DNA from 2 places in the Mesorhizobium sp. WSM4307 genome. Region 2 is predicted to be linked to the other one. Evidence: predicted binding sites of a transcription regulator. Region 2 holds the regulator's gene; the other holds the start of a gene.
What was found. Region 2 encodes HrcA, which represses chaperone genes, less so after heat shock. Its sites were predicted from a motif close to GTTAGCACTCNCNNNNNGNGAGTGCTAAC; they were not measured.

Region 1: a site for HrcA is predicted at 1,974-2,002, ahead of FJV83_RS09305 (co-chaperone GroES). Genes of this name have one in related genera too.

Annotation. Positions count from the first base shown of each region.
Region 1 is NZ_VFTB01000003.1:472,285-477,795, forward strand. Features, by position in the region: gene groL (chaperonin GroEL) at 1-1,443, opposite strand, end outside; gene FJV83_RS09305 (co-chaperone GroES) at 1,504-1,818, opposite strand; gene FJV83_RS09310 (hypothetical protein) at 2,161-2,508, shown strand; gene FJV83_RS09315 (DUF982 domain-containing protein) at 2,796-3,098, shown strand; gene FJV83_RS09320 (hypothetical protein) at 3,596-3,829, opposite strand; gene FJV83_RS09325 (Hsp20/alpha crystallin family protein) at 3,948-4,457, opposite strand; gene FJV83_RS09330 (Hsp20 family protein) at 4,545-5,012, opposite strand; gene FJV83_RS09335 (HdeD family acid-resistance protein) at 5,320-5,511, opposite strand, start outside.
Region 2 is NZ_VFTB01000006.1:47,954-53,464, reverse strand. Features, by position in the region: gene rdgB (RdgB/HAM1 family non-canonical purine NTP pyrophosphatase) at 1-581, opposite strand, end outside; gene FJV83_RS15520 (VOC family protein) at 581-991, opposite strand; gene rph (ribonuclease PH) at 1,175-1,891, opposite strand; gene hrcA (heat-inducible transcriptional repressor HrcA) at 2,049-3,131, shown strand; gene FJV83_RS15500 (hypothetical protein) at 3,262-3,459, shown strand; gene FJV83_RS15495 (sorbosone dehydrogenase family protein) at 3,552-4,919, shown strand; gene FJV83_RS15490 (LysE family translocator) at 5,234-5,511, shown strand, end outside.

The DNA.
Region 1 (5,511 bases), on a different contig from region 2:
TGCGTTCCAGCCCCAGCCGAACTCCGGTTTCTCACGCAACTTGCCGACGATGATCGAGCCTTCCGCGCCGGCGTTCTCAGCGATCTGGCGCACTGGCGCTTCAATCGCGCGGCGCACGATCTCGATACCATGCTTCTGGTCTTCATTCTCGGCCGGCACCCTGTCCAGTGCCTTGGCCGCACGCAGAAGCGCCACGCCGCCACCCGGCAACACGCCTTCCTCGACCGCAGCGCGCGTCGCATGCATGGCATCGTCGACACGGTCCTTGCGCTCCTTGACCTCGACCTCCGTCGAGCCGCCGACGCGGATGACGGCGACACCGCCGGCGAGCTTGGCCAGCCGCTCCTGCAGCTTTTCCCTGTCGTAGTCGGAGGTCGTTTCCTCGATTTGCGCCTTGATCTGGCTGACGCGACCCTGGATCTCGCTCCTCGAGCCGGCGCCGTCGACGATGGTGGTGTTCTCTTTCTCGATCACCACCTTCTTGGCGCGGCCGAGCATCTCCAGCGTGACGTTCTCCAGCTTGATGCCGAGATCCTCGCTGATGGCCGTGCCGCCGGTCAGAATGGCGATGTCTTCCAGCATCGCCTTGCGGCGGTCGCCGAAGCCGGGCGCCTTGACGGCGGCGACCTTCAGCCCACCTCGCAGCTTGTTGACGACCAGGGTGGCCAATGCCTCGCCCTCGACATCCTCGGCGATGATCAGCAGCGGTTTGGACGATTGAACGACGGCTTCCAGCACCGGAAGCAGTGCCTGCAGATTGGACAGCTTCTTCTCGTGGATCAGCACATAGGGCTCTTCGAGTTCGACGCGCATCTTGTCCTGATTGGTGATGAAGTACGGGCTGAGATAGCCGCGATCGAATTGCATGCCCTCTACGATTTCGAGTTCGGTCTCGGCGGTCTTGGCTTCCTCGACGGTGATGACGCCTTCGTTGCCGACCTTCTGCATCGCTTCGGCCAGGAAGCGGCCGATCTCGGCGTCGCCATTGGCCGAGATGGTGCCGACCTGGGCGATCTCGTCATTCCTGGTCACCTTGCGGGCGTTGGTCTTCAACTCCTGAACAATCGCTTCCACGGCTTTATCGATGCCGCGCTTCAGGTCCATCGGGTTCATCCCCGAGGCGACGGCCTTCGCACCTTCCTTGACGATCGCCTGGGCAAGCACCGTTGCAGTGGTGGTGCCGTCGCCGGCAAGGTCGCTGGTCTTCGAGGCGACCTCGCGCACCATCTGGGCGCCCATGTTCTCGAACTTGTCCTCGAGCTCGATCTCCTTGGCGACGGTGACGCCGTCCTTGGTGATGCGTGGAGCGCCGAACGACTTGTCGATGACGACGTTGCGGCCCTTGGGGCCGAGCGTCACCTTCACCGCATCGGCGAGGATGTTGACGCCGCGCAGCATGCGCTCACGGGCGTCGGAATGGAATTTCACTTCCTTGGCAGCCATTGGATCATTCCTTCAATAGGCAGCTTCATTGACTGGGTTGCTGTGGCGCTGAAGCATCGATCAGGCGGCTTTCTTGATCGTCGCGGCCCGGTCGATCACGCCCATCACATCGGTTTCCTTGATGATGAGCAGATCCTCGCCGTTGAGCTTGATCTCCGTGCCGGACCACTTGCCGAACAGGATGCGGTCGCCGATCTTGACGTCGAGCGGCGTGAGCTTGCCGCTCTCGTCGCGGGCGCCCGGGCCGATGGCAATCACCTCGCCCTCCTGCGGCTTCTCCTTGGCGGTATCGGGGATGATGACGCCGCCGGCCGTCTTCTCCTCGGCTTCGATGCGGCGGACCAGGACACGATCATGCAATGGACGGAACGTCATATCGTTCTCCTTCGGGACAAACAGATTTTTGAGGTTCCTCCACACCGGACCGGCAATATCGGGCCGGTGCGGGGCGCCACGACCCTTTTTCAGGCATCGCGCGGATATCGAGCTAGTTTTGGAATTTTCGAGTTTCAAGGGGTCGCTGGAAAAATTTTGGCACTCTGCATACAAGAGCGCTAGTGACATGAATTCATGCAGCTATTTTCGCTAGGACGCGCGACTTTCAGATCTTGAAATTCCGCAGGGACTCTACGAAATTTTTCGGCGCTGGAGTCCTGAAAAAGGGGCTCGAGCGCAAAACCGATGCCAAGGAGATTTGTTAGGAAGTGGAGACTATCGATGGAACGAACTTTCCCGAAAAACATCCCCTCGATCGCCCCTGAGGCCTCTGATCCTTCGCTTGACCGCCTGCTGTTTCCGACGCGGCACTTTAGTCACCCCAATGAGGTGGTGGGCGACCGCACGCTCGACATTCAGGAAAAGCGCGCCATTCTTGCCTCATGGGCTTCTGATGCTTGCGCCGTCGACTCCATGCCTGCGCTGCGAAAGCCACCGGGCGCTGCTAGCCCGGTGACGTTCGACGCCGTGATGGATGCACTTCGCCGACTGGACGACAGTCTCGCCGAGATAGGCTGTGACCGCGAGGAATGGCAGGCTCGAGAACGCCCGCAAAGACTTAACGCCTGAACGCGCGACAGGAGAGACGCCCTTTGTTGTTGTCACGGTGCTTTAAAGAAGGTTCTGGCTGTCTGGTTGCCAACACCCCTTGAACCTAAAAGAGGTGTCTCCAATCTCTTTACTATGTCCGGCACTATGTCCGGCGGCGGCTTGGCGGATCTCAAGTCGAACTCTGCCCTGTTTGCTATGGTATTCGCCCAAGCTCGTCGACTTGCCGGAACTGAGATCCTTGCCACACGCAGGCGAGGCAGGATCGGTTGTCACGCAGTTTGAAGGGAGGTCACATGGAAGATGGAATGTTCAAACAGACGATCTTCGTACGAGACGATGGCTTCGCTCTCAGAAGGATCGCTTGTGTCATGGATGCGATAGAGTTTCTTGAGGAATGGCCCCTCGAAAGGCGCGGCCTGCTTCACACAGCGGCGAGTGACACTTGCTACTCGGCATATGATGGTCGAAAGTCCGTCGATGCGGCACACAAGACATTCACGACTTGGGCACGCAGGGTCGGTGTCATTGAGGATATTCCCGTGGCGCCGCCTTGGATGACAGGGCCTAAGATTAGCGCTGCAGACCATCCTACAGAAATTGACGGTTGATTTCGCTTGCGGCGGCAGGTCGTACCGCCGCCGCATCGGTCGACGCGTCACTAGTGCCATGGGGAGGAGGAGTACTGGGTAGCCAAGGATGCGGCGACCAAGAAGAGTGAGGTGGTGACCAAAAAAACCGGACGGCACAAACTGACCGATGCCGGCAATAAGACGTATACAAGCAAGGCCAATGCCGACAAGGCATTGAAGGACCTGGCTGCTTGCAAATGAACTGACAGGCTAGTGCAGGTCGCCCCCCCTCCTTCTCGTGGGCCGCCTACACGTCGGCCAATGGTCGTCTTCGCAGTCTTTCAGGAACAAGGGCTCGAAGCTGGCAAGACACTTGCAGCGACGGCCTCGCGAACTGTCATGCCAACGACACGCCGTTGTCGGGCGAGGCCGCCCAAGTCCGCAAGCATCCTCGGACCTTAAACGGCGCGCTTGGAATCGCTGGAATAGCGTGGCGATCCATGCATCTCTGATCAACTACCGATGCCCGGATGCGCCTAGGCCGGATCTGCCACGTCGCCTTCGTCATCGGGCTCGATCAGGTCGATTAGCGCTGCCACCCGTGTTCCCGGCAGCGGTCGCCCCTGGCTCATCGGCGCCTCGTCACCAAAGGCCCAGGCCCACGCCTCTCTCAATTCCTCGAGCGAGGCACCGGACGCGATGATCTCCGCAATTGTCACGTCGTCTACAGGCCCGAGGACCGAGACAACGTCTTGGCGTGTCATGGTTATCCTTTTCCTTCCGGTCGAAATACCCCCGAAGCAGATGGGCATTCAATGGACGTCATTTGACCATCTCGCTATCTGCGAGTGCCGGGGCTAGTCGAGCCCCGGCACTCCTTCGCGACAGTCATTTGCTGCCATTGATCGCAATGCGCTTGGCGTTTGCCTGCGCCTTTGTGGTCTTTGGCAGTGTCACGGTGAGCACACCATTCTTGAACGCGGCCGCGACCTTGTCATCTTCAACCTCACGGCCGAGACTGAAGCGCCGCTCAAAGCGCCCATAATAGCGTTCGCTGAACTGGCGATCCTTGTCCTCGGTCTCTGCCTTCTTCTCGCCGCGAAGCGTCAGGACACCATCATCCAGCATGACCTCGATGTCATTCTCATCGAGGCCCGGGATTTCGGCCGTCACCCGGATTTCCTTATCGGTTTCCGAGAACTCCACGCTTGGCCAAGTCCCGTTGAGAGGGGGCACGCGGCCCAGAACCGAAGGTGTGTCAAAACCGCGGAACACCTCGTCGAATAGCCGGTTGACATTGCGGTGCAACGACAGGAACGGATCCATGTCGTCACCGCGATAAATGCTCGGTGCCTGGCTGCCGCCACGGCTCCAGGGAATCAAGTTCCGTACGCTCATTTGTCCTTCTCCTTTTCGTTTTATGGGTCGCACCCGGATCCCACCCACGACAGGACGGGGTGTCTTCTGCAGGCCGACCGCCAAAGATCAGGCCGCCGCGCTTTCAATGCGCTTGGAGGCCGCCTTTTTGTCGGTCTCGACATTAATCGCGATGCGGCGCGGCTTCATCTCCTCGGGAATTTCCTTCTTGAGGTCGATGATCAGCAGACCGTTTTCGAGTTTCGCCCCGACTATGGTTACATGGTCGGCCAGTTCGAATTGGCGCGCGAACGGCCTCAGCGCCAGGCCATGATGGAGGTACTGGACCTCCTCGTTCTCTGTCTTGGCGCCCTCGATCACCAGCATATTCGGCTGATGCGTGATCATAAGCTCGTTTTCACCGAAACCGGCCACCGCTAGGACAATTCGGTAGGTGTCTTCGCCGAGCTTGGCGATATCGTAAGGCGGCCAGTTGTCCGCATTCTGTGGCGAACTGGCGTTTTCGAGCAGGTTGAAGATGCGGTCAAAGCCGATGCTCGACCGATAGAAGGGGGAAAAGTCCACGTTCGTTCTCATAGCTACATCCTCCTTGGAGCAACATAGATACGAGGGAACGCCAAGAAGCCTGGCGCTCCCTGACACGTCGGCCCCTTGCACGGCGACCGACAAAGATGAGTTGGGAATCGATTTCCGCCGCGTCAAGAGCGACCGCCGCAATCACCGAGCAAATGACAACCAAACAGGCGCAGGCATTTGTGAGTTTTGCCAGGATAGCTGGGGTGCTGGCCAGCGGCTACTTCTGCAGTCTCGCGGCCGGCAACAGCAAGAAAAATCCCGATCTGGACGTTTCACAGATGTTGGGACCAGCCAAGCCCGTAAGCGTTCAACTCTTCCGCACATGCCAGGCCAGGTAAGCAATCGCGGCGCCAACACCAATCAATTCTATCCCCAACAGCAGTCCGATCAGCCATACGGCTGTCACGGGGATCCTGACCCACAGCGTCACGGAAAGAAGAATCCCGATCATCCCACTCCCCAGGACCCAGCCCCAGTTGGGGAAGGGGCGGATGGTGAG
Region 2 (5,511 bases):
GGCTGGCCGGGTTTCCAGCCGTGCTTTTCCTCAGCGCTCATCTCGCCAAACGTCTTGTCGAAGCCATTGGGCAAAAACACCGGGTCGTAACCGAAGCCGAGCTCGCCGCGCGGCGGCCAGACCAGCGTGCCTTCGGCCTCGCCGCGATAATATTCGGCCGCGCCGTCGGGAAAGGCCAGGCAAATGACGGCGACGAAGCGGCCCTTGCGCCGTTCGGCCGAGGCGGCGCCGACTTCCTGCAAAGCCACTTCGGTGCGCTGCATGGCCATGGCGAAGTCCCTGCTGCCGTCAGGGGTTTCGGCCCAGTTGGCGGTGTAGACGCCGGGCGCGCCGTCGAGGGCGTCGACGCAGAGGCCGGAATCGTCCGACAGCGCCGGCAGGCCGGTCGCCTTCGCCGCGGCCAACGCCTTGATGTAGGCGTTTTCCTCGAAGGTCGTGCCGGTCTCGTCCGGTTCAGGCAGGCCGTAGTCCTTGGCCGACTTCGCCTCGAAGCCGAACGGTCCCATCAGGTCGGCGAATTCGCGCAGCTTGCCGGCATTGTGGCTGGCGACGACGATCTTCTTGCCATCAAGTGTATGCATCAAAGGCCCCAGATTCTCGGCTCGGCGAACTCGATCGAATTGCCCGAGGGGTCGCGTATATAGAGCGAACGGCCGCCTTGCGGCCATTCGAATTCGCTTTCGATGGCGATCTTCTTCGCCTCGAGATGCGCTTTCCAAGCCACAATTTCATCCGCGCTGGCGGCAAAGCAGAGATGACCTTCGCCGACCGCGCCGTGCGGCGGCACCGGCAGCCGGGCATCCGGCGCCGGCGGGATCTTGGTTGCCTCGGCGTTGAAGATGAGCAGCACGCCCGGCCCGCAGCGAAAGAAAAGATGCCTGCCGTCGACCTTGCCGAGGAACGTGAGGCCGAGGATGTCGGTGTAGAAATGCTCGGCCGCGTTGAGATCAGTCACATAGAGCGCTGATTCCAAAATTGCATTGGGTGTCACGAGGCACCCCCCTCTGCCCTACCGGGCATCTCCCCCTCAAGGGGGGAGATCAGCAGCCTCAATCTCGCCGCCCATCTTGCAACGCCGGAGATTGGCGAAGGCCGAGATGACATCCGATCTCCCCCCTTGAGGGGGAGATGGCCGGCAGGCCAGAGGGGGGTGCCTGGGCTCGGCATCAAAAACCTACACCACCGCCATTTGCTGCAAACTCACCAGCCGCGAAATGCCTTTCTTGGCCAGGCCCATCAACTCGGCGAACTGGTCTTCCGAGAAAGGCTCGCCCTCGGCCGTGCCCTGGATCTCGACGATGCCGCCCTTGCCGGTCATGACGAAATTGGCGTCGGTGCCGGCCGCGGAATCCTCGAGATAATCGAGGTCGATGACCGGCTGGCCGTCATGGATGCCGCAGGAAATCGCCGCGACATGGTCCTTCAGCACCTTCGAGACACTGGCCATCTGCCGGGCTTCCATCCAGCGCAGGCAGTCGTACAGCGCCACCCAGCCGCCGGTGATCGAGGCGGTGCGGGTGCCGCCATCGGCCTGGATGACGTCGCAATCGACGGTGATCTGCTGCTCGCCCAGCGCCTGCAAATCGACCACGGCGCGCAGCGAGCGGCCGATCAGGCGCTGGATTTCCAGCGTGCGGCCGCCCTGCTTGCCGGCGGAGGCCTCGCGGCGCATGCGCTCGCCGGTCGAGCGCGGCAGCATGCCATATTCGGCCGTCACCCAGCCCTTGCCGGAATTGCGCATCCAGCCCGGCACCTTCTCCTCGAGGCTCGCGGTGCACAGGACATGGGTGTCGCCGAACTTCACCAGGCACGAACCTTCGGCGTGCTTGGAGACGCCGCGCTCGAAGGAGATGGCGCGCATTTCGTCGAATTGGCGTTTGGAGGGGCGCATTCAGGCTTCTTTCCCAGTCATTTTTCGGAATCGTGGCCGGCTTTTAGCCGCATGGGGGGCAGCGCGCAAAGGAAAACGGACCGGGCGATCCGATACAGAGACAGGTTGCGCCCACCCTGCCGAAGTCTATATCCTGAGGACGGAGGTTTTTGGCCGAATGACCAAGGCAATCGATCCGGGTTCGCAGCCGCTCGCACTTCAATCACTCGACATGCGCTCTCGTGACATCTTCCGGCGCATCGTCGATTCCTATCTCAGGGATGGCGAGCCCGTGGGCTCGCGCAGCCTGTCGCGCATCCTGCCGTCCTCGCTGTCGCCGGCCACCATCCGCAATGTGATGAGCGACCTCGAGCATCTCGGCCTGATCTACGCGCCGCACATTTCGGCCGGACGGCTGCCGACGCAGGCCGGCCTGCGCTTCTTCGTCGATGCCTTCATGGAACTTGGCGACCTCTCCGACGAGGAGCGCCGCACCATCGAGGCGCAGGTGCGGGCCTCAGGCTCTGGCGCGACGCTGGAGCACATGCTGACCGAGGCCAGCCAGATGCTGTCGGGCATGTCGCGCGGCGCCGGCCTGGTGCTGGCCGCCAAGAACGAGGTGGCGCTGAAGCATATCGAATTCATCCAGCTCGAGCCGACCAAGGCGCTCGCCGTGCTGGTGTCGCAAAATGGCGACGTCGAGAACCGCGTCGTCGAGCTGCCGGCGGGCATCACCGTCTCGCAGTTGCACGAGGCTTCGAATTTCCTCAATGCCCATATTCGCGGCCGTACGCTGGCGGAGGCGCGCACCGAAATCGCCCGCATCAAGGAAGAGACGAGAGCGGCCCTCGACACGCTGTCGCAGGACCTCGTCGAGAAAGGCCTGGCGGTGTGGGCGGGCGCCGAAAGCGGCCTGCCGGCACGGCTTATCGTGCGTGGCCGCGCCAACCTGCTCGAAAACGTCACCGCCCAGGCCGACATCGAGCTGCTGCGGCATCTGTTCGAGGACATGGAAACGCAGGACGGGCTGATCCAGCTGCTCGACCTCGCCGAGCAGGGATCGGGCGTGCGCATCTTCATCGGGTCGGAAAACAAGCTGTTTTCGCTGTCGGGCTCGTCGCTGGTTGTCGCGCCCTATCGCGACAAGGACGCCCGCGTCGTCGGCGCGCTCGGGGTCATCGGCCCGACCCGGCTGAACTACGCCCGCATCGTGCCGATGGTCGATTATACGGCGCAGTTGATATCGCGCATGTTGCGCTAAGGTGTGGATGTTCGGGTGATGCGTACGACCAGTACGCTCCGGTTCTCGGTATCGACCATTTTCGGCTCGGCCTGACCTGAAGCTCTGCACCTTAGTGCCAAAATCGAAACGGGCAGCAAGGAGAAAAAGAATGGCGCTCGAAGAACTCAAGGCCCGGATCAGCCTGCTGCTCGAGGAAATGGTCAACCAGCCGGAAGACCAGCACGAAATCCAGGAACAATTGCGCGAGAAATTGCGGGAAATGCGCGCCATGGGCCTGCCGCTGCCGGCCGATCTCGTCGCGCTGGAAAAACGCCTCGACGACGATTTTTACGCGGCCGGGACATAAAGCCGGACTTTCGCTTCCTCATCAGGTCGAGTGAGGCGGAACCCGGAGACAAGCCGGCCGTTGGTTTCCTTCGCGACCAGATGGAGGACAAGATGATCCGATTGGCCGGACTGGTGATCCCCGCCCTCTTTCTCACAGGCGCGGCATTCGCCCAGCAGGCCGACCAGCCGGTGCTGAAGGGTGCGGCCGCCTTTGGCGACTGGCGTGCCGACAGACCGGGCGTGCGCCGCCTGATCAAGCCGGAAGACCTGCCGAAGCCTTACGTCACCAAGTCGGTGTCGAACAGCGCCGGCCTTGCCGACATGCCGACGGGCGCGAAGCCGCAATTGCCGCCGGGTTTTTCGGCCGAACTGATCGCCTCCGGCATCGAAAATCCGCGCGCCGTGCGCGTCGCACCTAATGGCGACCTGTTCGTCGCCGACAGCGAAGCCAACCAGATCCGCGTCTATCGCCTGGCCAAGGACAGCGCCAAGCCCGCCGAGGACCGCATTTTCGCCGGCAATCTCAACCAGCCCTATGGCATTGCCTTCTATCCGCCGGGCGATGATCCGCAATGGGTATATGTCGCCAACAGCGACAGCATCGTGCGCTTTGCCTACCGCGGTGGCGACCTGAAGGCATCCGGCGAACCGGAAATCATCGTCGCCAACATTCCCTCGAACCATCACTGGACCCGCGACATCGTCTTTTCGCCGGATGGCAAGACGCTCTATCTGTCGGTCGGCTCCGGTTCGAACGTCGCCGAGGACATGGGCAAGGCGCCGGATGGCGGCCTCGACGCGTGGGTGACATCGCAGCCGCTCGGCGCAAGCTGGGGCTCCGAAGAGGGGCGCGCCGACGTGCAAGCCTTCGATCCGGACGGCAAGAACGGCCGCATCGTCGCCACCGGCCTGCGCAACTGCTCGGGCATGACCATCCAGCCGGCGACCGGGGCGCTGTGGTGCGTCGTCAACGAGCGCGACGCGCTGGGCGACAATGTGCCGTTCGAATACGCCACCTCGGTCAAGGACGGCGCGTATTATGGCTGGCCCTGGTACTATATCGGCAACCACGAGGACCCGCGTCACAAGGGCGCGCGGCCCGACCTCGCCGGCAAGGCAACCATTCCCGATGTGCTGATGCAGGCGCATTCGGCGCCGCTCAACATCACCTTTTACGACCGCAAGGACCTGCCCGCCGACAGCGGTTTTCCCAAGGAATACCGGGGGGATGCCTTCGTCGCCCTGCACGGTTCGTGGAATCGCGGCAACAGGACCGGCTACAAGGTCGTCCGCCTGCTGTTCAAGGGTGGCAAGCCGACCGGCGAATATGAGGACTTCATGACCGGCTTCGTCGTCTCCAACGGCGAGGTCTGGGGCCGGCCGGTCGGCGTGGCGGTGGCCCATGACGGGGCGCTGATCATGACCGAGGACGGCAACGGTACGATCTGGCGTGTGACCTATGACGGCGGCCGTTCCTGATCCTGCTTGGACAATGCAGACCTCCTCACCCGGATTGCCAACCGAATTGCGAAGGGCAATTCGGGGCAATCCGACCTCTCCCCCCTCGGGGACAGGAGCTTGTTAGCGCCGGCGCCTTTCTCTTCTCCCCCACGGGGGTCCGAAGGACGGGCGAGGCCCGTGACTCGCCCCGGCAAAGGTGGCCGCGAAGCGGCCGGATGAGGGGGGCCTTATAGGGCGAAGACCGCGCTGTCTGGTGCAATCAAATCCAATCCTCAGGAAATTCAATTCCATTCGGATGTATGCAATATGGCCCTTCAATCTGGGACCTATCCATGACCCTCACCGGCTTCCTCGCCTACAGTGCCGCCCTCGGCATCGCCGCCGCCATTCCCGGCCCCGGCGTCACCGCGCTTGTCGCGCGGGCGCTCGGCTCCGGTTTTCGCTCGTCGCTGGCCATGTCCTTTGGCCTGATGCTGGGCGACCTCACCTATCTGACCGCCGTGGTGCTCGGCCTCGCCTTCGTGGCGCAGACCTTCGGCATGGTGTTCCTGGCTATCAAATGGGCCGGCGTTGCCTATCTGGCATTTCTGGGCTGGCGCTTCTGGACCGC